Regions from separate parts of the Arthrobacter sp. UYCu511 genome, predicted to be linked through region 2. Evidence: riboswitches for the same ligand, from Rfam matches in the RefSeq annotation. Region 2 holds a riboswitch; the other holds the start of a gene.
What was found. Region 2 has a riboswitch for cyclic di-AMP ahead of ABIB48_RS16670 (NlpC/P60 family protein). Riboswitches for the same ligand answer to the same signal wherever they lie in the genome.

Region 1: it holds a riboswitch for cyclic di-AMP, as region 2 does, so the genes downstream of both, ABIB48_RS03795 (aggregation-promoting factor C-terminal-like domain-containing protein) here and ABIB48_RS16670 (NlpC/P60 family protein) in region 2, are expected to answer to the same signal.

What each region holds. Positions count from the first base shown of each region.
Region 1 is NZ_JBEPPB010000002.1:104,117-114,271, forward strand. It holds gene ABIB48_RS03775 (SixA phosphatase family protein) at 44-565, opposite strand; gene ABIB48_RS03780 (winged helix-turn-helix domain-containing protein) at 677-1,513, opposite strand; gene ABIB48_RS03785 (MFS transporter) at 2,161-3,435, opposite strand; gene ABIB48_RS03790 (MarR family winged helix-turn-helix transcriptional regulator) at 3,436-3,936, opposite strand; cyclic di-AMP (ydaO/yuaA leader) riboswitch at 4,157-4,360, shown strand; gene ABIB48_RS03795 (aggregation-promoting factor C-terminal-like domain-containing protein) at 4,364-5,065, shown strand; gene ABIB48_RS03800 (formylglycine-generating enzyme family protein) at 5,032-5,823, shown strand; gene upp (uracil phosphoribosyltransferase) at 5,879-6,517, opposite strand; gene tadA (tRNA adenosine(34) deaminase TadA) at 6,540-7,034, shown strand; gene ABIB48_RS03815 (hypothetical protein) at 7,085-7,543, opposite strand; gene ABIB48_RS03820 (DNA glycosylase AlkZ-like family protein) at 7,554-8,726, opposite strand; tRNA gene ABIB48_RS03825 (tRNA-Ser) at 8,795-8,884, shown strand; gene ABIB48_RS03830 (hypothetical protein) at 9,263-9,703, shown strand; gene ABIB48_RS03835 (hypothetical protein) at 9,875-10,015, shown strand.
Region 2 is NZ_JBEPPB010000015.1:48,466-58,620, reverse strand. It holds gene ABIB48_RS16675 (MDR family MFS transporter) at 1-1,531, shown strand, start outside; gene ABIB48_RS16670 (NlpC/P60 family protein) at 1,673-2,470, opposite strand; cyclic di-AMP (ydaO/yuaA leader) riboswitch at 2,475-2,685, opposite strand; gene ABIB48_RS16665 (M23 family metallopeptidase) at 2,827-3,576, opposite strand; cyclic di-AMP (ydaO/yuaA leader) riboswitch at 3,647-3,893, opposite strand; gene ABIB48_RS16660 (iron-dependent transcriptional repressor DtxR) at 4,006-4,701, opposite strand; gene serC (phosphoserine transaminase) at 4,932-6,059, shown strand; gene ABIB48_RS16650 (DUF3027 domain-containing protein) at 6,189-6,698, opposite strand; gene ABIB48_RS16645 (cold-shock protein) at 6,710-7,090, opposite strand; gene ABIB48_RS16640 (hypothetical protein) at 7,290-7,529, shown strand; gene ABIB48_RS16635 (helicase-associated domain-containing protein) at 7,550-9,331, shown strand; gene ABIB48_RS16630 (DNA repair helicase XPB) at 9,324-10,155, shown strand, end outside.

The DNA.
Region 1 (10,155 bases), on a different contig from region 2:
CCTAGCGCACCAGAGGCGCACCAGAGACCACCCGGCAGAGTGGCTAACGCGGCACCACAAAGTTCACCAACGTGGCGTCCTGACCGTCAAGAGTGGCCCAGTCGCCACTGTGCTCAAACACGGCAAACGCACTCGTGGGAAACCCTGAGGCCAGATCCATGTAGGCGTCCTGGTCTGATTCCCGCGACGCCAGCCGCAGCGCCAGCGACTGGATACCTGGCATGTGGCTGATCACCATCAGGGTACCCACGGTTTCTGGCACGTGATTGATGACCGAAAGCATCGAGGTGGCTCCGGCCGCATAGAGGCCCGATTCCAGCTTGGGGGTGGGTGCTTTCTCGCCGAGCTGCTGGCACACCCAGGTACACGTCTGACGGGTGCGCAGCGCTGATGAGCACAGGATAAAGTCCGGGACCACCGAGTTTTCCATCAGCCATTTGCCAGCCAGGGGCGCCTCGGTGTGGCCACGTTGGGCCAGTGGCCTGTCATGGTCTTCTACGCCCAGCGGAAATGCCGCCTTGGCGTGGCGCATTAGGATCAGCCGCTTAATGTGGTGTTCGCTCATTCTTCTAGTTTAGTGAGTGTTAGAAGTGCACAACGGCGGATTCCCCGCCCAGGTGGGGAATCCGCCGTCGTGCATGTTCAGGAGCGCTACTAGAGCCTTCAGTTATGGGCGTTAGATGGAGTATTCCGGCGCAGCCCAAACAACCACTTCGGGGTGCTCGTAGAAGCGGTAGCCTTCGCCGCGGACGGTGCGCACGGTGTTGGCCAGGCGGCCCAGTTTGGAGCGCAGGCGGCGGATGTGCACGTCGATGGTGCGCTCGTTGGGGACCTCATCGGCGTTGGACCAGAGCCCGCTCAAGAGTTCGTCGCGGCCTACGGTACGCGTGCCGTTTTCCACAAGGTAGTTCAGCAGCTCGAACTCCTTGAAGGTGAGGTTCAGGGTATCGCCGTCCAGGTGTACTTCCCGGCGGGCCAGATCAATCAACACGCCAGTGGGGCGCTGTTCCGCGGCGGGGGTGCGCACGGGTTCCTGACGCTGGCGGCTGGCCACTGTGGGATCGCCGAAGGTGGAACGGACCACGTCCAGCGGGGTTCCCACCGCGTCCGACGGCGCAATCGCCACCGCTGCATAGCTTTGGGCCTGCGGGACAAGGGTTTGGGCGTAAGCACGAATGTCCTGTGCAAGCTTGGCCAAGGACGTTCCCGCAGCGGCGGCCGTGTCCTCGTCCACGCCCACGTACAGCACAAAGCCGCGGGCAACGTTATCGGGGCTGACGCCGCGGAGCACATCTGCCTCGCCGCCGGCAATAACGGGCGTGGGCGCCGTCATGGGGTTGCTGTCAGCGGCCGGGACGGCGCGCAAGCGGGCAGCGGCGCTGGGAGTATCGGCGCGGTAGCCGGCGTGCTCTTGGTGTGAGCTGCGGTATCCAGCACCTTGGCTGGTGTTGCGGGCAACGGCCTTGGCGGCGTTGCGGACAGAGATGTGGACGTATCCGGATGCTACTGACATTGAACTACCTAGGTGTATGGCCGTGTGAGGACGGCGCGAATGCTTCCTGTGGTTCTGCCCCTACAGAACCGAAAAGCCCTGTCTCCAGAGCCGACCCAAGGGCAAAGACTAGCTGCACGTACCTAACGCGTGGTGCGTTGGGATGGCTGCCAGGATTGTGAGCTAGGACTGCATTCGACAACCACGCGTAAACCGTCCGGTCGATCCGAGGCGGGCAGTTGCTGCGGCTGCAGAATTTACTGAGTGGGTGTTCACACTTGCCAGTGTCCTACGTAACAAAGGGAACTTGCAAGTAACATAGCCCCAAAGTGTCCACGATGTGAGATTGTGCTCTAATTTGTGATCAAGCCGATACTGTTGCTTTGCTCTCACTTTGTGACCATATGACGCTTTGCGTCAAAGAAAATAACATTATTGAGTGCTTTGAGATCAATAAGTTCGATCAATATGCTCATTCGTATAAATTTATTCAGCGCGTTCAAAAGCATAGCTAAGATGCCCTCGGCAAGTTGGCCGATCCGCCCAGCTTTCTCCCAGATTTTCACGCTAGGTAAACAGATGTTTACTTAGAGGACCCCGGGCGCTCACTGTTTACTTTTGCTGCTCGCTGATTGCTCCGGCTGATTGCTGATTGCCGATTGCTCTGGCTATCCCGCCGTGTGGCGCAGTCCCCGCACCATCCACGCAGGCCGCAAACTCTTGAATTGATCCCGCAGCCGCACATTATTGCGCCTGTTCATCAAGAACAGTGCGGCCAGGCCCGCCACGAACGCCACAACGGCCCCCATCCCCAGTGACCACCGGGCCCCAAACTCGGTGGCAATCCAACCAACAAGTGGTGCCCCAATGGGTGTCCCACCTTGAAGGACCACCATGTACACAGCAAGCACCCGGCCCCGCATGGCAGAATCGGTGGTCAATTGCACGGTGGTGTTGCAAGCGTTCATGAATGTTAATGAGGCCAGCCCCACGAGGATTAGAGCCAGCGCGTACAGGACGTAGCTCGGCATCAGGGCAGCTATGCCCACTGTGACACCGAAGGCCAAAGCACCGCCAACTATGTACATCATGCGCATGTTCTTTCGCCGGGCCGCCAGTAAGGCCGCACCCAGCGTGCCAATCGCCATGACGGAGCCGAGCAACCCGTACTCCCCTGGTCCCAAGTGGAACACGGTGGTGGCCATGAGTGCGTTGGTGATCTGGAAATTCATGCCAAAGGTGCCCACCAAAAATACTAGGACCATGATCATCAGAAGATCTGGCCGCTGCCGAATATAGACCAGTCCTTCGCGGATCTGCCCCTTGGCTCGGGGCACATGTACCGCGGGGACAAGTTCTGCGGTACGCATCCGCCACAAGGAAAAGATGACGGCGGCAAAGCTGGCGGCATTGATAAGAAAGGCGGGGCCCGTGCCCACCAGGGCAATGACCAGACCGGCAACGCCGGGGCCTGCCAGCCGAGCTAAGTTGAAGGAGGCACTGTTCAGCGCAACTGCGTTGGGTATGTCGTCCTTTCCAACTACCTCAGAGACGAAGGCCTGACGTGACGGTGCGTCAAAGGCACTGGCCACACCCAGAAGAAGTGCCAGTACATATACATGCCACAGTTGTACAGCCCCCGTAACAACCAACATTCCCAACAAAAACGCACAAAGTCCCATGGCTGTCTGTGTGATGAGCAGCAACTTGCGCTTGTTCACCCGGTCACCGAGCAGCCCGGCGTAGGGACCAAGGAAGACAATGGGCAGGAACTGCAGGCCCGTAGTGATGCCGGCAGCCGTTCCGGAATTGTGGGTCAAAACGGTCAGAACCAACCAGTCTTGGGCAACACGCTGCATCCACGTACCAATATTGGACACCAAAGCCCCTGTTACCCAGAGCCTATAGTTATGCACTTTCAGGGCGCGGAACATGGAGTTCATCTAGGCTTTCACCTCTTGCATGCCCATCTCTGGTGCGCTCATCGCTTGCAGAATCATTGAGGCCTCGTGGAGCGTGGCCTGCTGTGCGGGAGTAAGCGCCGCTAGCCGCTGCGCCAGCCACGCAGTCCGCATGGACCGTGCCTGCAGCAGGGCCGCACTTCCAAGGCTGGTGATACTAATACGTACCTGACGTTTGTCCAGCGGGTTTTCCCCACGGCTCACAAAACCGGCCACCACCAGATCATTGACGATCCTTGTCATGGACGGGGCCGCAATCTGTTCCCGGGCGGCCAGTTCTCCCACAGTGCGGGGCGCACCCATGAGTCCGGCAAGTACCGAATAGCGCCCGGGGCTAAGTTCCCCGGTGGCTGCCTCAGCCCGGATCCGCCTCGAAGTACGCATTATTGCCACGCGCAGTTCCGCGGCTAAGGGCCCAGTATCAGGGGTGTGGTCCAAAATGGTGCCGTCAGGGGCGGTATTGTGCTGGGAAGTCTTAGCCATCAGTGCTCATCTACCTCATTGCAAATCTGCCTAGTTAGAAACTAGTTTCATATATCCTCCTTGCAACTCTAGATCCTTAGCATTGCTAAGTAAATATTACGTGGCTCATCCGCTACAAAGGTCGTTACCATAATGTGACATAGGGTTCCGGTTCGGTTACGCTGGCAGAAGTGCCCGCTGAGCCACCATCGGCTCTTGGCATCAATGGACGGATCGCCGAGCTCTGCCCCCGCCCATTTCCCAACTTCTCCATGGCAGAGACGGGGGACCCATTATTTGCGGGCCTTCCTCACTTGGAAGCCCTTGGGGTTAAGCCAGTGCAATAACAGCCGATTATGAGCAGTGAAAGCTGCCACGGACCATTGCACGGCCGGATTCTCTAGTCCGTTCCCGACAGCTCACCTCGCAGGCGTAGAGAGGCTCCTCCATGTCTTCAACCCCCCAGCGCGGCCGTCGCCGCGCCGAGCCTGCCAGCCGCCGCCCCTCGGTCCTGCGCACCTCGGCCTTCGCCACTGCCACCAAGTGCGTGGCAGCCGCATCGCTCGTAGGTGTTCTTGTTGCGGCAGGCTCGGTGGCCTCGCATTCATCTAGTGATGATGCCGCGGCGAGCTCCATTGGCAGCTTGGCGTCAACCGTAGATCAGGGCGCCCCTGCCATCTCCGCTCCTACCGACGCAGCTATCAGCTTCTCCGGAATCACTGTCAGCTCAAAGCCCTCCCCCACGTCCGGCCCTACCGCCGCCGCTGTCAAAGCCGAAGCGGAAGCGGTCAAGCCGGTGGCGAAAGAGACACCCGCCCCGCCAGCTCGTGCCGGCGCCGTGGATGACCCCGCTGCAGCTCGGGCCTTCGCCTCATCCCAGCTGGCATCCTTCGGCTGGGGAGCAGATCAGATGAGCTGCCTGAGCCAGTTGTGGCAGCGCGAGTCCGAATGGCTCACCTCCGCCGAAAACGCCTCCAGCGGTGCCTTTGGGATCGCGCAGTCGCTGCCTGCCAACAAGATGGACAGCGCAGGAAGTGATTGGGCCACAAATTATGAAACTCAGATTCGCTGGGGAATGGGCTACATCCAGGACCGGTACGGTTCACCCTGCGGCGCTTGGGGCCACTCCGAATCCGTGGGCTGGTACTAATCCTGCACACGCTGGAGATTCCTGGCGGCACCATCACCTTACGTAATGCCCGCTCCGGGACACACCGCGAGGTGGCCCTGGCGCCCTTCACTCTGGGCCGCACGCAGATCACCCAAGCCCAGTGGCACAAGGTGATGGAGCATAGCGGGACCCCGTCAACCGCCGTCGGGCTTCCACAGCATGGGCTCACCTGGTTTCAGGCCGTGGACTTTTGCAATGCAGCCTCGGTGCAAGACGGCTTCACCCCGGCCTATGAAATCTGCGGGCGCAGCGTCGAGTGGGACGTGGCAGCACAAGGATACCGCCTGCCCACCGAGGCGGAATGGGAGTGGGCCGCGCGTGGCGGGACGCTCTCCGCGGTGTACGGCGAGTTGGCCCAGATTGCGTGGACTGCCCTGGACGCGGTTGACGGGCCGCAACCAGTCGCCGGCAAAAAACCCAATAACTACGGCCTGTTTGACATGATCGGCAACGCTTGGGAGTGGTGCTGGGACTACGCGGACACGGCCCGCTACGGCGAGTACAGGAGCCTGCGCGGCGCCGGTTGGGATGATCCGCCGTGGAGTGCCCGGGCCTCGGTCCGCCGGGGCAGCGCCCCGGATGCGGTCCTTGAGGATGTGGGATTCCGGGTAGCGCGCGGGCCCGTGGGCGCACCGGGCTCATGTCTAGCGCAGGGCTGGTCCGCAGCCGCAGACAAAGAACGTGCGGCCATCACTGGCCCGCGCCCTGTGGGCTGGACACCGCTAAAATCCCTCTAGTGTCCCTCCAGCCCGTCCTCTCACACAGCCGTGAGCCGCATGCTAACGGCGAGAGTTAGTCCACCACGCCGTAGAGGCGGTCGCCGGCGTCGCCCAAGCCCGGCACAATGTAGGAGTTCTCATCGAGACCCTCATCAATGGATGCAAGCACAACGTGGACGTTGTCACGCCCGCCATGAGCGGCTTCCAGCTTCGCCAGACCTTCCGGCGCTGCGAGCAGGCAGATGCAGGTGATGTCCGCGGCGCCGCGGTCAAAGAGGAACTTGAACGCCTCAATCAAGGTGCCGCCGGTGGCCAGCATGGGATCCAGCACGTACACCTGACGGCCGGTCAGGTCCTCGGGCAGGCGTTCTGCGTAGGTAATGGCCTCGAGGGTTTCCTCATTGCGTGCCATGCCCAGGAAGCCTACTTCGGCGGTGGGCAGCAGGCGAGTCATGCCTTCGAGCATCCCCAGCCCGGCGCGCAAAATCGGGACAACCAGTGGTGTGGGCTTGACCAGTCCAGTGCCCACGGCGGAGGTCACCGGTGTCTCAATATTGACCGGCTCCACCCGCACTCCGCGGGTCGCCTCGTAAGCCAACAAAGTCACCAATTCCTCGGTGAGCTGGCGGAAAACAGGTGACGGTGTGGTCTTGTCCCGCAGGACCGTCAACTTGTGGGCAATAAGCGGATGGTCCGCAACGAATACGCGCATGAATAAAAGCTACCATTGAGCCGTGCCCAACACCTCTGATTTCTACCCAATAGAGACAACCACCACGGCTTTGCATGATGGTTGGATGGGTCTTGCCCTTGACCAGGCACAGTTGGCCCTTGCCACGGCGGATGTGCCCATTGGCGCCGTAGTGCTTGGACCGGACGGGGAAATCCTTGGCGTGGGCCGCAATGAGCGTGAAGCCCACGGCGATCCCACGGCGCATGCGGAGGTAGTGGCGATCCGGGCGGCCGCCGCAAAGTTGGGTGAGTGGCGGCTGGCCGGCTGCACCCTGGTAGTCACGTTGGAGCCCTGCACCATGTGCGCCGGTGCCATAGTTCTGGCCCGGATTCCACGCGTGGTTTTTGGCGCGTGGGATGAGAAGGCCGGCGCTGCAGGGTCGGTCTTTGATGTGCTGCGTGAGCGCCGGCTCAACCACTGGGTGGAGGTATTCCCCGGTGTGCGCGCGGACGAATGCGCGGCACTGTTAAGGGACTTCTTTAGTAGCCACCGCTAGTAGCCTGCGGCCTCAGTGGCAACCCCCAGAAAATGGTTCAGTGGCTGCTCTTAGGGCTCGATGGTAAGCGTCTGCGAGGGCAGCACACAGGAAGCCCTGTGGATTTCTGCTGCGCCATGGCCCACCCTATTGTTCCGCCCCGTGTCATCGCACCAGTCCAGGTTATAAGGGAAGGCAGCCACAGATCCTGTGCCGGGGACGGCAGATTCGGGGAGGGTCACGGCGGTACTGAACCCGCCGGCGTCGTTCATGGGAGCCAGGGTGTCCACAATCTTTACACCGGAGCCATCCATGACTTCGAGCTGGATTTGCGCGGTGTCACCATAGCGAGGGTTGCATGTGGCATCATCGGCACTGATGGTGAAAGACTCTCCGGGGCGGGCAGCATCGGCGCTGAGCGAGAACGAGGGCGGCATGCAGCCGTCGCCCCCAAAGGTTCCGACCGGCTGGCCGCAGCCCGTTCCTGACAGGAGCAGCACTGCCGCCACAATTCCTGCTGCTTTTCGCATCACGGCCGCCTTACCGTTGCCCGGCCGCCGCGTTGAGTGCGTCGATGCGTTTTTGCCGGCTCGCGGGCGAGTCCAGGCTGAAGGAGCGGAAATCTCCCAAGTCTTCGCGGATGAATTCCTCCACCTCGGCTATGCGTTGGCTCACGGGGGCGCTCGGTGGTTCGAAGAGCCAGTGGGCAATTCTCTGCCCGCCTGGATCGTACTGCCACAGCCCTATGATCCGCCCGCGGTCCACGATGGGGTGATCCGGCAGATCGGCCTGCAGGGCAACTTTTGTGTTCAGGAGCGCACGGTCCCCGTCATCACCGGCAAAGTGCTCCACTGCGTTCCGGCGCAGCAGGAAGAGGGAATCAGAGCCAGCCAGCAACTGGATTTGCTCCTCTGGCGGGAGGGTGAAATCTTCGGCTGCCTGAACATCCCGTGGCAGCATCCACAGCCCCTCATGTTCTACTGCGTCCACAGCTTCCAGCGCCGCCTTTGTTTGCGCCACGGTGAAGGCTGTGAACCACTGGGTTTGCTTCAGCGTTGCCCCGCCGGTCCACCCCAAGTACTTCTCCATGAGCATGGCGCGCGCATCCTCTCCCGATTCATGGACAGGGCTCAGATCCCATGCAGTGTAGGCGTAGCGCTGCTGATCGAGCCTGCCGTTGACGGGTACACGGCGAATGCGGCCATCAGCTTGCAGCAGCCCGAGCACTGTGGGCAGCGTGGTCGCTACACCCTTCTTCTTACCGGCATCGCCGAGGCTGCGCACCGCCTCACCCAACTGTTCCTTGAGCTGTTTCGGATCAAGCGGGCCGTTGGCGTCTCTTAGTATTTCCAGGGTCTGCGCCTCCAGCGCGGCCACTTCTCCACGTTCGACGCCGAGCTTGTCCAACACTTTCACCGTTGCCTCAGCGGCGCCCCGGCCAAGCGACAACGCCCACGGAAAATCGTCCTCGCCCAGAACATAGGTGCAGCCGCGCGCCGTCGGAAGTTCATGGATGCGCAGGGCCGCAACGTCGGCATCAGCTTGTTCCCGGCGAATGCCAGCACGGGCGAACAAGGTCAGGTAAGGGTTGGCGCCGCCCACGGAGCGGGCCCAGCCCGCCAGGCTCAACACCGTGGCGGCGTCGCTGCCGGCCAGTGACCCGTCAAGGCCTTGTTTGTGCCAGCTCCAAGCACGTCGCGTTGCGCTGTCCATGGCACCATTGTGCACCCTGGGCCCATGATTTTTGTTGTAGCGCTTTGACCCGGTAAGGTTGAGCCGTTGGTGACGTGTCCGAGCGGCCGAAGGTGCAACACTCGAAATGTTGTTTAGGTGAGAGCCTAACGTGGGTTCAAATCCCACCGTCACCGCCAATGAAAACCCCCGGGAAACCGGGGGTTTTCGTCATTTTTAGGGATTATCAGGTGCGTTTTCGGTGCAGATTGCGCTTGCCTGCCATCGAATCTCACGCAAGGTCCCCGCAAGCTGTGACTGCGCTCCTCTTCTCGCCAGGTTCGACGCTGAAGCCGGAATGATTACCGCCCCGTTCGCGCCTATCTTGCTGCGCAGGGAGTCTGTCTCCAGTGCGGAGGTGGAGAGCCTCACCCCCAGCGCCAGCAAAGTGGCTCTCGCGGAGATAAGCCGGTCAAAGTCCGACAACGCACGGCTTGTGGTCGCAAACGTTCGTGTCATAACCGCGACCATCTCGCGCTCAGACCAGTTAGATTAGGACTCGATCATCGCGATGTACGATGCACGATGCACTGCTGCGGGACACTACTCCTGAATACACAGGCCATTGGCGCAATGAACAGGTTGGGGTTGGCGGCGGCAGCATCTCCCGCCACGCTGCGACATTTGTGCCGCATCACCACACTCGGATCCCCAGCCTTATGGCGGACGTTCTCGCCTTCGCCCAGCGCGCTGACGCCTATTTCCGCGCGCTGACCGAGTACCGGGCTGGGAACACAAATGCCATCATCACAGCCGTGGCTAAGACGTCCTTTGCTGCAGCACAGAACGGCCGCCAGCTGGTCGATGACATCCAGGCGGCAGTTGCCCGTTGGGACCATCAGGTCATCGCCCTAAGCGACTCCTCGGCGCACCGGATCAAGCAGTACCTGCTCCGCCAACCGCATCTAGCAGGCGCCGGAGATCCTCGGCGCACTCGATGCTGTCGGCGCACTGGCTAGGCGCCGCACAGGGAACTGGGCGGCGTTTGGGCCTTTCAGGCGGCCGTTGGTAGATTGGAAGGGTCACCGCTATTGCCGGTGGAATAGTTTTAGTTGCCTGCAAAGCACCTGCGGCAACACAGCCGTCGATCCCGGTCTACGCCCCTTGGGCCTTCAAACAAAGGAATGTCATTGAGCACCCAAACGCAAAACAAGTCCTCAGCAAGCGCGCAGGAAGAGGACAACGGCAGCCGGTCCGGAGCTGTGATCGGAGCCGTCACCGTCTTCATCGGCATCGCCGGCTTCTTCGGGCTGATCTGGTTCGGTCTCTAACCCTAAAAGATTTCCACAAGAGCCCCCGGCACCGGCTGGGGGCTCTTGTGCGTTCTGTGTGCAACTAACGTTCCACTAAACGCCCCGGATAGACCGGAAGTTCCCGTCACCACGAATAAATACCACCCCGCTGACACATA
Region 2 (10,155 bases):
GCTCAATGGCGTCAACGAGATGCTGTGGGTCATCACGATCTACATTTTGGCCTCCACCATCATGCTTCCCATTTACGGCAAACTGGGCGATCTCATGGGCCGTAAAGGCCTCTTCATTGGGGCCATCTCAGTGTTCATTCTCGGTTCGATCGTGGGCGGTCTGGCACCTGACATGACGTGGCTGATCATAGGCCGCGGTGTTCAGGGCCTCGGTGGCGGCGGTTTGATGCTGCTCTCTCAAGCCATCATTGCCGATGTTGTTCCCGCCCGTGAACGTGGCCGGTACATGGGTATCCTAGGTGGCGTGTTTGCCCTATCCTCGGTGGCCGGGCCGCTGCTGGGTGGCTGGTTCACCGACGGGATCGGCTGGCGGTGGGGCCTGTGGATGAACATCCCGCTGGGCTTGCTCGCCATTGTCTGCGCCATCTTCTTCCTGCGACTGCCGGCCCATCCAAAGGTTAAGGTCCGTGTGGATGTGGCTGGCATGGCACTTCTTGGCATCACCTCCACGCTTCTGGTACTGGTCAGTACGTGGGGCGGCACCAAGTACAGCTGGGGTTCCCCGCAGATCATTGGTATGAGTGCAGGCACGGTACTTGCCGCCTGCCTGTTCATCTGGGTGGAGAGCAGGGCTGAGCATCCCATCATGTCACTGCACCTCTTCAAGGACCGCAACTTTAACCTAACGACGGCGGCCGGGCTCATCACCGGAATTGCCATGTTCGGCACACTGGCCTACATGCCCACGTTCTTGCAGATGGTCACGGGAGCCAATGCCACCCAGGCAGGCTTCCTCATGATCCCCATGATGGCTGGCTTGCTGGTCACCTCGATCCTGTCGGGGCAGATCGTCAGCCGCACCGGACGGTACAAGTGGCTCCCTGTTGCGGGCATGTTCATTGTGGCTATTGCCTTGGTACTGCTCTCCACCATGTCCGCCACCATGGAGGTCTGGTTGATCTGCTGCTACCTGGCCCTTATGGGAATTGGACTGGGCACCTCAATGCAGATTCTGGTGTTGATTGTGCAAAACCAGTTCCCCAACTCGCAGGTTGGCATGGCCACCGCATCCAACAACTACTTCCGCCAGATCGGCGCTTCGCTGGGTTCTGCCGTGGTGGGGAGCCTCTTTGCTCACAGGCTGGCAACACTGCTGACAGAGCGTATCCCGGCTGGCGCGTCCGGCGGCAGCGGTAGCACCGGCATCAACTCTCTGACACCGGCTATAGTACGGGCGCTGCCTGAGCAATTGCGCACCGTGGTGATCGGCTCCTACAGTGACGCGCTGACACCCATCTTTGTTTACATGGTGCCGCTACTTGTGCTGGCCGGAATCCTGTTAATGTTCGTCAAGGAAATTCCGCTGGCCACCTCCATCCACCATGGCGGACCCGCCGAGGATGCCCAAGGCAGGGATGGGGTGGGTGCACACGGCGCCGACGCTGAGGGTGCCGGTCCGGAGGGTGCCGGTCCGGACGCTCTAGACGTGCCGGATCAGGAGCTCACTGTTCATCGCATACTCCCGGCTTAGACGCGCGGAATACTTCCCGGGTAGCCGGATGCTCACAGCGCTCGAATATTCAGGGACCGCGGGTACTCCCCGGATAGACGAGGGATTAAATGCCAAAGCCCCGTCGAATGACGGGGCTTTGAGCAAGAAAGCTGGTACTACTTAGTGACCCACTGCAATGAAGACCGGTGCCGAGGCTCCCGGTATGCTGGCTCCGGCGATCTGGGTGTTTCCCATGTAACCGCCGTGAACTGCCTGGCCGTTGCCAATGTAAACAGCAATGTGGGCCAGGCCCACGCCACCATCTGCATAGTAAATCAAGTCGCCGGGCTGGGCTTCGCCCTGGGATACTAGCCGGCCCTTGTTCAGGTAGTCACCAGGCCAGCCTACCCAGGAAATCCCTGCAGCAGACAGAGCGTTGCGGACCAGCGCGGTGCAGTCCTGAACCACACCAAGCTGAGCCAAGGCAGCGCTGGCAATGATTGAGCCGACTCCGCTATTGGCTACTACCTTGGGAGCTTCCGGCTCAGGGCTAGCAACGGTAAGCGTCGGAGCTGCTGCTGCTGTTGCTGCTTCTGCTACTGCAGGTGCTGCTACTGCTTCAACTTCGCTGGACTGGGCCTCTACAACTGCCGGCTCTTCAACTACTACAGGAGCCGGGGTGGAGGTGATAGCGGGGGTGGCGAAGGAAATCTTCACCGTGGATGCTGCCGTGATCGCGGAAGCAAGTTCCGTGTTCAGGTTCAGCGTGGTAGCACCGTCGGAAGCGCGCTCCACGGTGGGAGTTGCAGCGTTTGCGGCGATACCTGAAGTCAGTACCAATCCTGACGCTGCTGCGATTACAGCGGCCTGACGACCAACCCCACCGACATTGAAACTGACGGCTTTCGTGAGGGTGGAGATCGGACTGGTCTTAACAACCTCGGCGCGGTGGCGCCCAAGGGCAGTGTTTGAAGCCAAGAAGGATTCCTCTCCCAAAGCCTGCGAGGTAAGCTGTCGGATTCGGATGGGAGTCACCCGGCCGCTCCACGTTGGCGCACGTAAGGAATTTCTTCCTATTCAGTGTTTGAACGCTTCGCGGCTTCACCCCTAGGGTTTCGCAAAAATAACGCGAATCCCGATTATTGGTTCCCCCGCCCCTGCCAGACGATTGATACGAACGGACCATGAGTAGTGGCAGAGCTAGGCAATCAACTCATGGACGCCGACTTGATTCAAAGTTGGCGCGATTACGACGGTACAACAGATTTTTCCCAATGTCACGTTCAGGTCACGGTCCTGTGACTAAGTCGTAACTAAAAGGGCCTGTGGAGGAGTTAGAGCCAACCCATGGGATCGACAACTTCATCGTCAATAATGACTTCAAAGTGGAGGTGGCAGCCTGTGGAGGCGCCCGTTGTTCCGCTGAGGCCTACCTGGTCTCCGCGCTCAAGCTTCTGCCCCACCTTGACGCCGAGGCTGCTCATGTGGTTGTAGGAAGTGGACAGACCGTTACCGTGGTTCACAACAACCCTGTTGCCGCCGCCGTAATTGTGCCAGCCAGCGAACGTCACTACGCCGCCTGCGGCAACAAAAACGTCGGAGGAGCACGGGGCGGCAAAGTCCTGACCAGTGTGCTGTTCACCGATTTGGCCGGTGATGGGGCTGATGCGGTTTCCGAAGGGTGAGGTGGTCTCAATGTGCTTCAGGGGCGCTGAGAGGGTTCCCTTGGCCGCCTGAGGGGCCACGTTGGAGGCGTTGACCTTCAGCGTTTCCTTCAGTTGACCATCGGGATTCAGGGCGCTGGCAATGTCCGGAGTAGCAAAAGTAATGGGGATCTGAGCGCCGGCTGTGACTGGACTCTCCAGTGAAACCGCGGCTGCAGCATCCATGGGGAATTCATCCGCACCTTGGGCTGAGGGAAGCGTGACAGCCAGGACCAGGCCTGTGGCTGCCATGGCAACACCCATTTTCTGGCCGGCGCCGCTGGAGGCTCCGGCACGCAGCAGCTGGGCTACTGAAATTCCTGAAGGGGCAGCTGCCCGCTCTGCGGCAATCAGTTCACGTCGGCTCCCGGGCACTGACATGAGCTCATGAGTTGCCTGCGATGACGCGCGACGGCGTCCCCGCTGTTTAACCTCTGACACTAAAAACCTCTCTACATAAAGCACCTGCGAAGTTAGCTGTCGGATTCGGATCAGAGAGTGTAACTTTCGATCCGGCCTACGCCCTTAGGCACACGCATAGCCATGGCGCAGTCCAACAGGATGCTGCGTCAGGGTTGTTGCGGGTATTGCATTCGAGTGTGGACTTCACCCCAAGACGGCCTATTGGGCCGTCAAAAGTGGTTCCCCCGCCCTTGCCTAAATGATTACTGGCCGGGCTGCGAAGGCAAGGTTCGGTGTCGCAGAACGGTAACGCTTTGATTACGGCGTCAGATAAATACTATACGGCACAAGCGGTAAACGTAACAATTCCGTTACCTGTTCTATTGAAAATGCCGTGTCAAAAATCTCTTAACCCATGGAGACGAACACGTGGGATGCCACTTCTGGCGGCAATTCCAAGGCGCCTTCAATGCCGGGAACCCGTACGGAGATGTACTCGCCCACCTGGGCTAGGGAGATACGGGCCCCTGGGCGCAGCCCACCCTCATCCAATTGGAGCAGGAGCTCGGGCTCCACCTGTATCCTTTCGGACAGCCGGTGGATGATCACTTCCTGTTCGGGAGCATAGGCGGCCATGGCAGCAACGAGTGTGACCAATCCGGCAGCAAATAAGGGCGCCACTTCGCCACCTAGCTCTTCCAACCCCGGAATGGGGTTTCCGTACGGCGATTCCTTGGGGTGGCCTAGCAAGTCGAACAAGCGCTGCTCAACTCTTTCGCTCATGACGTGTTCCCAACGGCAGGCTTCTTCGTGCACATAAGCCCAGTCCAGACCAATAACATCCGCGAGAAGCCGCTCCGCCAGACGGTGTTTGCGCATGACACGGGTTGCCTTCTCACGGCCGGCTGTGGTCAGTTCCAGATGCCTGTCACCGGAGACGATCACCAAGCCATCGCGTTCCATCCGCCCAATGGTCTGGGAGACTGTGGGCCCAGAATGGTGTAGGCGTTCGGCGATGCGGGCCCGTAGAGCCACAATGCTCTCTTCTTCCAATTCCAGGATGGTCCGCAAATACATTTCAGTCGTGTCAATCAGATCGGCCACGGCAGCATCCTCCTGTTTTGGGCAAGAATATTGAGCAAAGTCTTTTCATCTCTACGTTAGCCTGAATACCATACCTGTTGGTAACCAGTCCATCCCTGGCAGCCGTTCGCCGTTGAACAATATTTTTCGTTTCCCACTCATTTTTCCGCTCAGCGAACTTCTACGGCAGAATTGGCAAGAGTCCTTGATCAACCAAGGACACTTCCATCGCTTAAATTTTGGAGCCAGCTGTGAGCGAATCCACGCCCCTCACCATTCCCGCCAACCTGCACCCGGCCGACGGCCGCTTCGGCGCCGGCCCCTCCAAGGTCCGTCCCGAGCAGGTCGCGGCACTCTCCGAAGCCGGCACATCACTGCTTGGCACCTCCCACCGCCAGGCGCCCGTGAAGAACCTTGTGGGCGATGTCCGCAGCGGCCTGAAGCAGTTCTTCAATGCACCCGACGATTACGAGGTGATTCTCGGCGTGGGTGGATCCACCGCGTTCTGGGATGTTGCGGCGTTTGGTCTGGTGGAAAACAAGGCACAGCACCTCTCCTTCGGTGAGTTTGGTTCCAAGTTTGCCTCCGCCACCAACAACGCCCCGTTCCTGGCCGCCTCCTCCATCATCAAGGCCGAGCCCGGCACGCGTCCGGTGTCTGTTGCCGAGGCCGGCGTGGACGCTTACGCCTGGCCGCAGAACGAAACCTCCACCGGTGTTGCCGCGCCCGTAAAGCGCGTGGCCGGTGCCGATGACGGTGCGCTGATCCTTATCGATGCGACCTCCGCAGCCGGTGGCCTAGCCGTGGACGTGCGTGAGAGCGATGTTTACTACTTCGCCCCGCAGAAGAACTTCGCCTCCGACGGCGGGCTGTGGCTTGGCCTGTTCTCTCCCGCCGCGCTGGAGCGTGCCGCCCGCATCGCGGCCTCCGACCGCTGGGTGCCGGACTTCCTGAACCTCAAGACCGCCATTGATAACTCGCTGTTGAACCAGACGTACAACACGCCTGCGCTTTCCACACTTGTCACCTTGAACAACCAGGTGCAGTGGCTCAACTCCAACGGTGGCCTCGATTTTGCCTCGGCTCGCACCGCGGATTCCGCCGGACGCCTGTACACCTGGGCCGAGGAATCCGCCGTGGCCAGCCCGTACGTGGTGAACCCCGAGGACCGCTCCAACGTCATTGTGACCATCGACTTCGATGAATCCGTCGATGCCGCTGCCGTGGCCAAGGTGCTGCGCGCCAACGGCATTGTGGACACCGAGCCCTACCGCAAGCTGGGCCGCAACCAGCTGCGCATCGCCACGTTCGTAGCCATCGATCCCGAGGACATCACAGCATTGATCAAGTGCATCGAGTTCGTCATCGAAAACATCTAATAGCAATTAGCCAGCAGCCCACGAAGGCGCAGCAGGCAAAGTAAACACAGTAAAGGCCCCCTCCGGAGAACGGTGGGGGCCTTTACTGTGCCTACTGTGTACTAACTGCTTTTGCTAGGCGGTAGGGAATTAGTCTTCTGTGTCTTCTGAGGCGCCGTCTTCTGAGCCGCCGTGCTCCGAGTGAGTATCGCTACCGTGCTCAGCGTGCCCGTGCCCCGCCGGCCCATGGGCAGCAGCCAGAGCGGCAGCCGCTTCTTCTTCCTCTTGCCGATCCTCCGGGCGAACCCGATCAGACCAAGGCACCCACGGCGGTGCCAATACAGAGCTCTCTGTAGGCAACATGCCCACTTCATTGACAGTGGAGTACTTGCCACGCGCAATCCGGCTCAAGGAAGCGAACCACACCCACCCGGCATAGCCCGGCTGAAGAGATTCGAACAAGTGACTCACGCAGCGAACACCTTCACTGCGGGCACCCAGATGCTTGCCAATGAACGCACCATCGGCAATGGTCAACACCGCGTCGCGCGCAGTATCGACGTCGGCCGCAAGGAAAGCGTCCGGCTTTCCCACCCGCCACGCCGGAACACCGGGCAGCGGTGCAGGAATGGCGGTTGTAGTGCTGGGAATTTCGGTCATGGTGGGCACCGTTACGCGTCGAAGTTGTCGGCAACCTTGCGCAGCGCAGCAGCAATCTTGCTTGCGTCGCCGTCAGGATATTTGCCGTTGGTCAGTGAACCAACCGAGTGTTCAAGCAGGGAAAGCAGGTCCTGGACAATGGGTGCAAGATCCCGGGCGGGCATCCGCTTGGCCTTCGCCACGGAGGCGCTGCGGTCTAGAACCTTCGCGGCCATGGCCTGAGCGCCCTTGCGCCCATCCGCCACACCAAATTCCAGCCGCATGCCGGGCTTGATGTCACCGGCATCGGCGGGCAGGGCGTTCGCGCGCAAAAACACCTCGCGGCCGTCGTCGGCGGCAATGATGCCAAAGCCTTTTTCGTTGTCGTACCACTTCACTTTGCCGATAGGCACTTGCTTTACCCCTTAAAAGTTGAAATTCGTGAAACGCATTCCGCGCCTGCGCGGTTGCTCTACGCCGTTCCCGGTCCCGGGAATCTGGCGGGCGGTGCCTGCAATGGCGGGTTGTGCAGCTCTACTGAGTACTAGGTTACCGCCTTGATGAAACCCGTGTGGCTTTGTGCCACACCTGTCCGCTGTTAGCGTTATGACTATGAGCCCCCATTTTTCTGCCCCGCAACGGTTGAACCGCGGCTGGGCGATCTTCAATTACACGGCCATGGCGCTGGCTGTCATCGCCCTGATCGCCCTCATTGTGGTTCTTATCAGCAAGTGGGCCGGCGGCCTCCCCTGGCCCGGATTCAACTGGATTGCCATGCTCGCCCTTCCCGCAGCCTTCCTGATGATGGGCACCAGCGTCCTGTACGCAGTGGCCGCCCGCCGCCGCTCCTAACCCGCCTGACTCGCTGCTCTATGGGTACCTTGGCGGCGTTTGCGGCGGATCTTGCCAACCGCCCGGAGCCGGCCCTGCGCAAACTTCTGCTGCTGCGCCCCGATGCCTTGAACCCGCCGGTGCCCACATTCGTGGCCTTGGCTGCCCGGCTTTCCACCGCCTCCTGCATTTCCCGCGCCCTGGATGCACTCAACGCCCCGGCCCTGCAACACCTTGGAACCGGCCCGTGGAATGCTCAGACTTCCCCCAACTCTTCCCTTATGCCGGAGCTCTATGCCCGCGGCCTACTGCTCCTTCAAACGGATAACCAGACGGACGACGCCGGGACCGGGCACTACATGCATGCCCCCTATGTGCTTCCCCTGGCCCTTGTTCCCAACCCGCAGATGCCCTCCTCAACTCTTCCGCCCGAACCTGTGGTGCGTGCGGTCACCGAGGCTGTGTGCAAGAACGCGGCGGGAAGTGCCGCAGATGCCTTGTTACGATCCGTCGATACGCTCGCGGACCTCGCTGCGCACACACCATTGCAGGCGCTTCGCAGTGGCCAGTTCGCGGCACGTACAGTGCGCCTCGTGGCCCAAAACTTGGAAACGGATGAACTACACACCCATTTTCTTCTGGACCTGTGCGCCACGGCAGGGCTGTTGACGTTCCAGACTTCCACCCGGGACTGGCGGTGGGCAGCCCCTTGGTGGAGCGAGCTGGAACGGCAGGAGCAATGGGTGGGCTTGATCCGCTCCTGGCTTAGCTCCCCCGCAACAGCTGGCGAGCCAGCACTAACTAGCAGGGCGAGGCTGCTGTCAGTGGTGGCTGGCAGACCGGCTTGGGCCCCGGTCGCCGTCACCAGCTCTGCCACCACCTCTGCCACCACCCCTGTCTCGCCCTCCGGGATCACCTCAGCCGGGGCCCTGAGCCTGAATTCAGTCGTGGAATCTTATTTGTGGAATCACCCGCGTACAGCAACGGCGGAGGTGGCAGCACTTCCGGAATTACTCACCCACTTGGAATGGCTGGGTCTGACGGGCGCCGGGGCCTGCAGTTGCGCCGGGGACGCCGCCGCCCGGAACGATTGGTTACAGGCTGCGAGCGCTGTGGCGCAGCTCTTGCCTGCGGCGATTGATCGCTTTGTCATTCAAGGCGATCTCACGGCCATCGCCCCGGGCCCCCTCCTTCCCCACATCGCGGCACAACTGAGGTGCGTGAGCGTTGTGGAGGGGCGGGGTCCGGCCGGAATCTTCCGTTTCAGCGAATTGTCCCTGACCGCTGCCATGGGAGCTGGCATGTCCGCCGAAACCATCCAAAATTTTCTCAAACGGTATTCAAGCACAACTGTGCCACCATCATTGGAATTTCTTATTGCGGAAGCGGCCCGGGCGCAAAGAACGCTGGCGCCAACTCCCACACAATGCCTTTTTGCACCCCAGCAACCGGCACCCCCGCACTGGGTGGGGGACGCGCCATGGCCAGGCTCCGGCGTCGTACTTCTCGAAGAAGTGGAAGCACAGCTGGCACTCTTACGGGCGGCAGGGAAAAATACGGCCGGGAAAAATGAGGCAGGGCAGGGTGAGGTAGGGCCCGCCCTGGTGCTGGAGGGGGTGCGCCGAGCTGTTGCCTGCGGATTGAAGATACGGGTTCATGCGGTCAATAATGTAGGCGTAACTGAACACGTGACGGCGGTGCCAGTCTCATTTTCGGGTGGGCTGCTGCTCACCCGCCTGGCTGACACCGGCGCGCCCCGGCGTTTTAGTATTCACCGAATTCAGAGTGTGGACGTGCTGGAAGGAGAGGAGCTCCGTGGCTGATGGCCCGCTGATTGTTCAAGGGGATAAGACGATTCTGCTGGAGGTGGCGCACCCGGATGCGCACGAGGCTCGCCACGCCATTGCCACCTTCGCCGAGCTGGAGCGCGCGCCGGAACACATGCACAGTTACCGGATCACCCCGCTGGGGTTGTGGAATGCGCGTGCCGCCGGTCACGACGCCGAGCATGTAGTGGACGCCCTCCTGCGCTTCTCCCGTTATCCAGTGCCTCACCCGCTGCTGCTGGATATTGCCGAGACTATGGCCCGGTATGGCCGGCTGCGGCTTGAGAAGGACCCCGTGCACGGGCTGGTTCTACGCAGTGACGATGAGATGATCCTGGCCGAGGTCAGCCACACCAAAAAGGTTGCCGCGCTGCTTGGTAGCCGCATTGATCCGCTGACGGCGGTGGTGCATGGTTCGGCCCGCGGCGAGCTCAAGGCCCTGCTACTCAAGGCCGGGTGGCCCGCCGAAGACCTAGCCGGCTATGTTGACGGGACGGCGCACCTGATAGCGCTGACGGACGGCACGGCGCCGGGACAGTGGACGTTACGCCCCTACCAACGCCGGGCCGTGGAGAATTTTTGGGCCGGAGGATCAGGCGTTGTAGTGCTCCCCTGCGGTGCCGGCAAAACCATTGTGGGCGCGGCGGCCATGGCGGCATCGGGAACCACCGTCCTGATCCTTGTCACCAACACCGTCTCAGCCCGGCAATGGAAAGCGGAACTGCTCAAACGCACCTCACTGACGGAGTCGGAGATTGGCGAATACTCAGGTGCCGTGAAGGAGGTCCGTCCCGTCACCATCGCCACCTACCAGGTCCTGA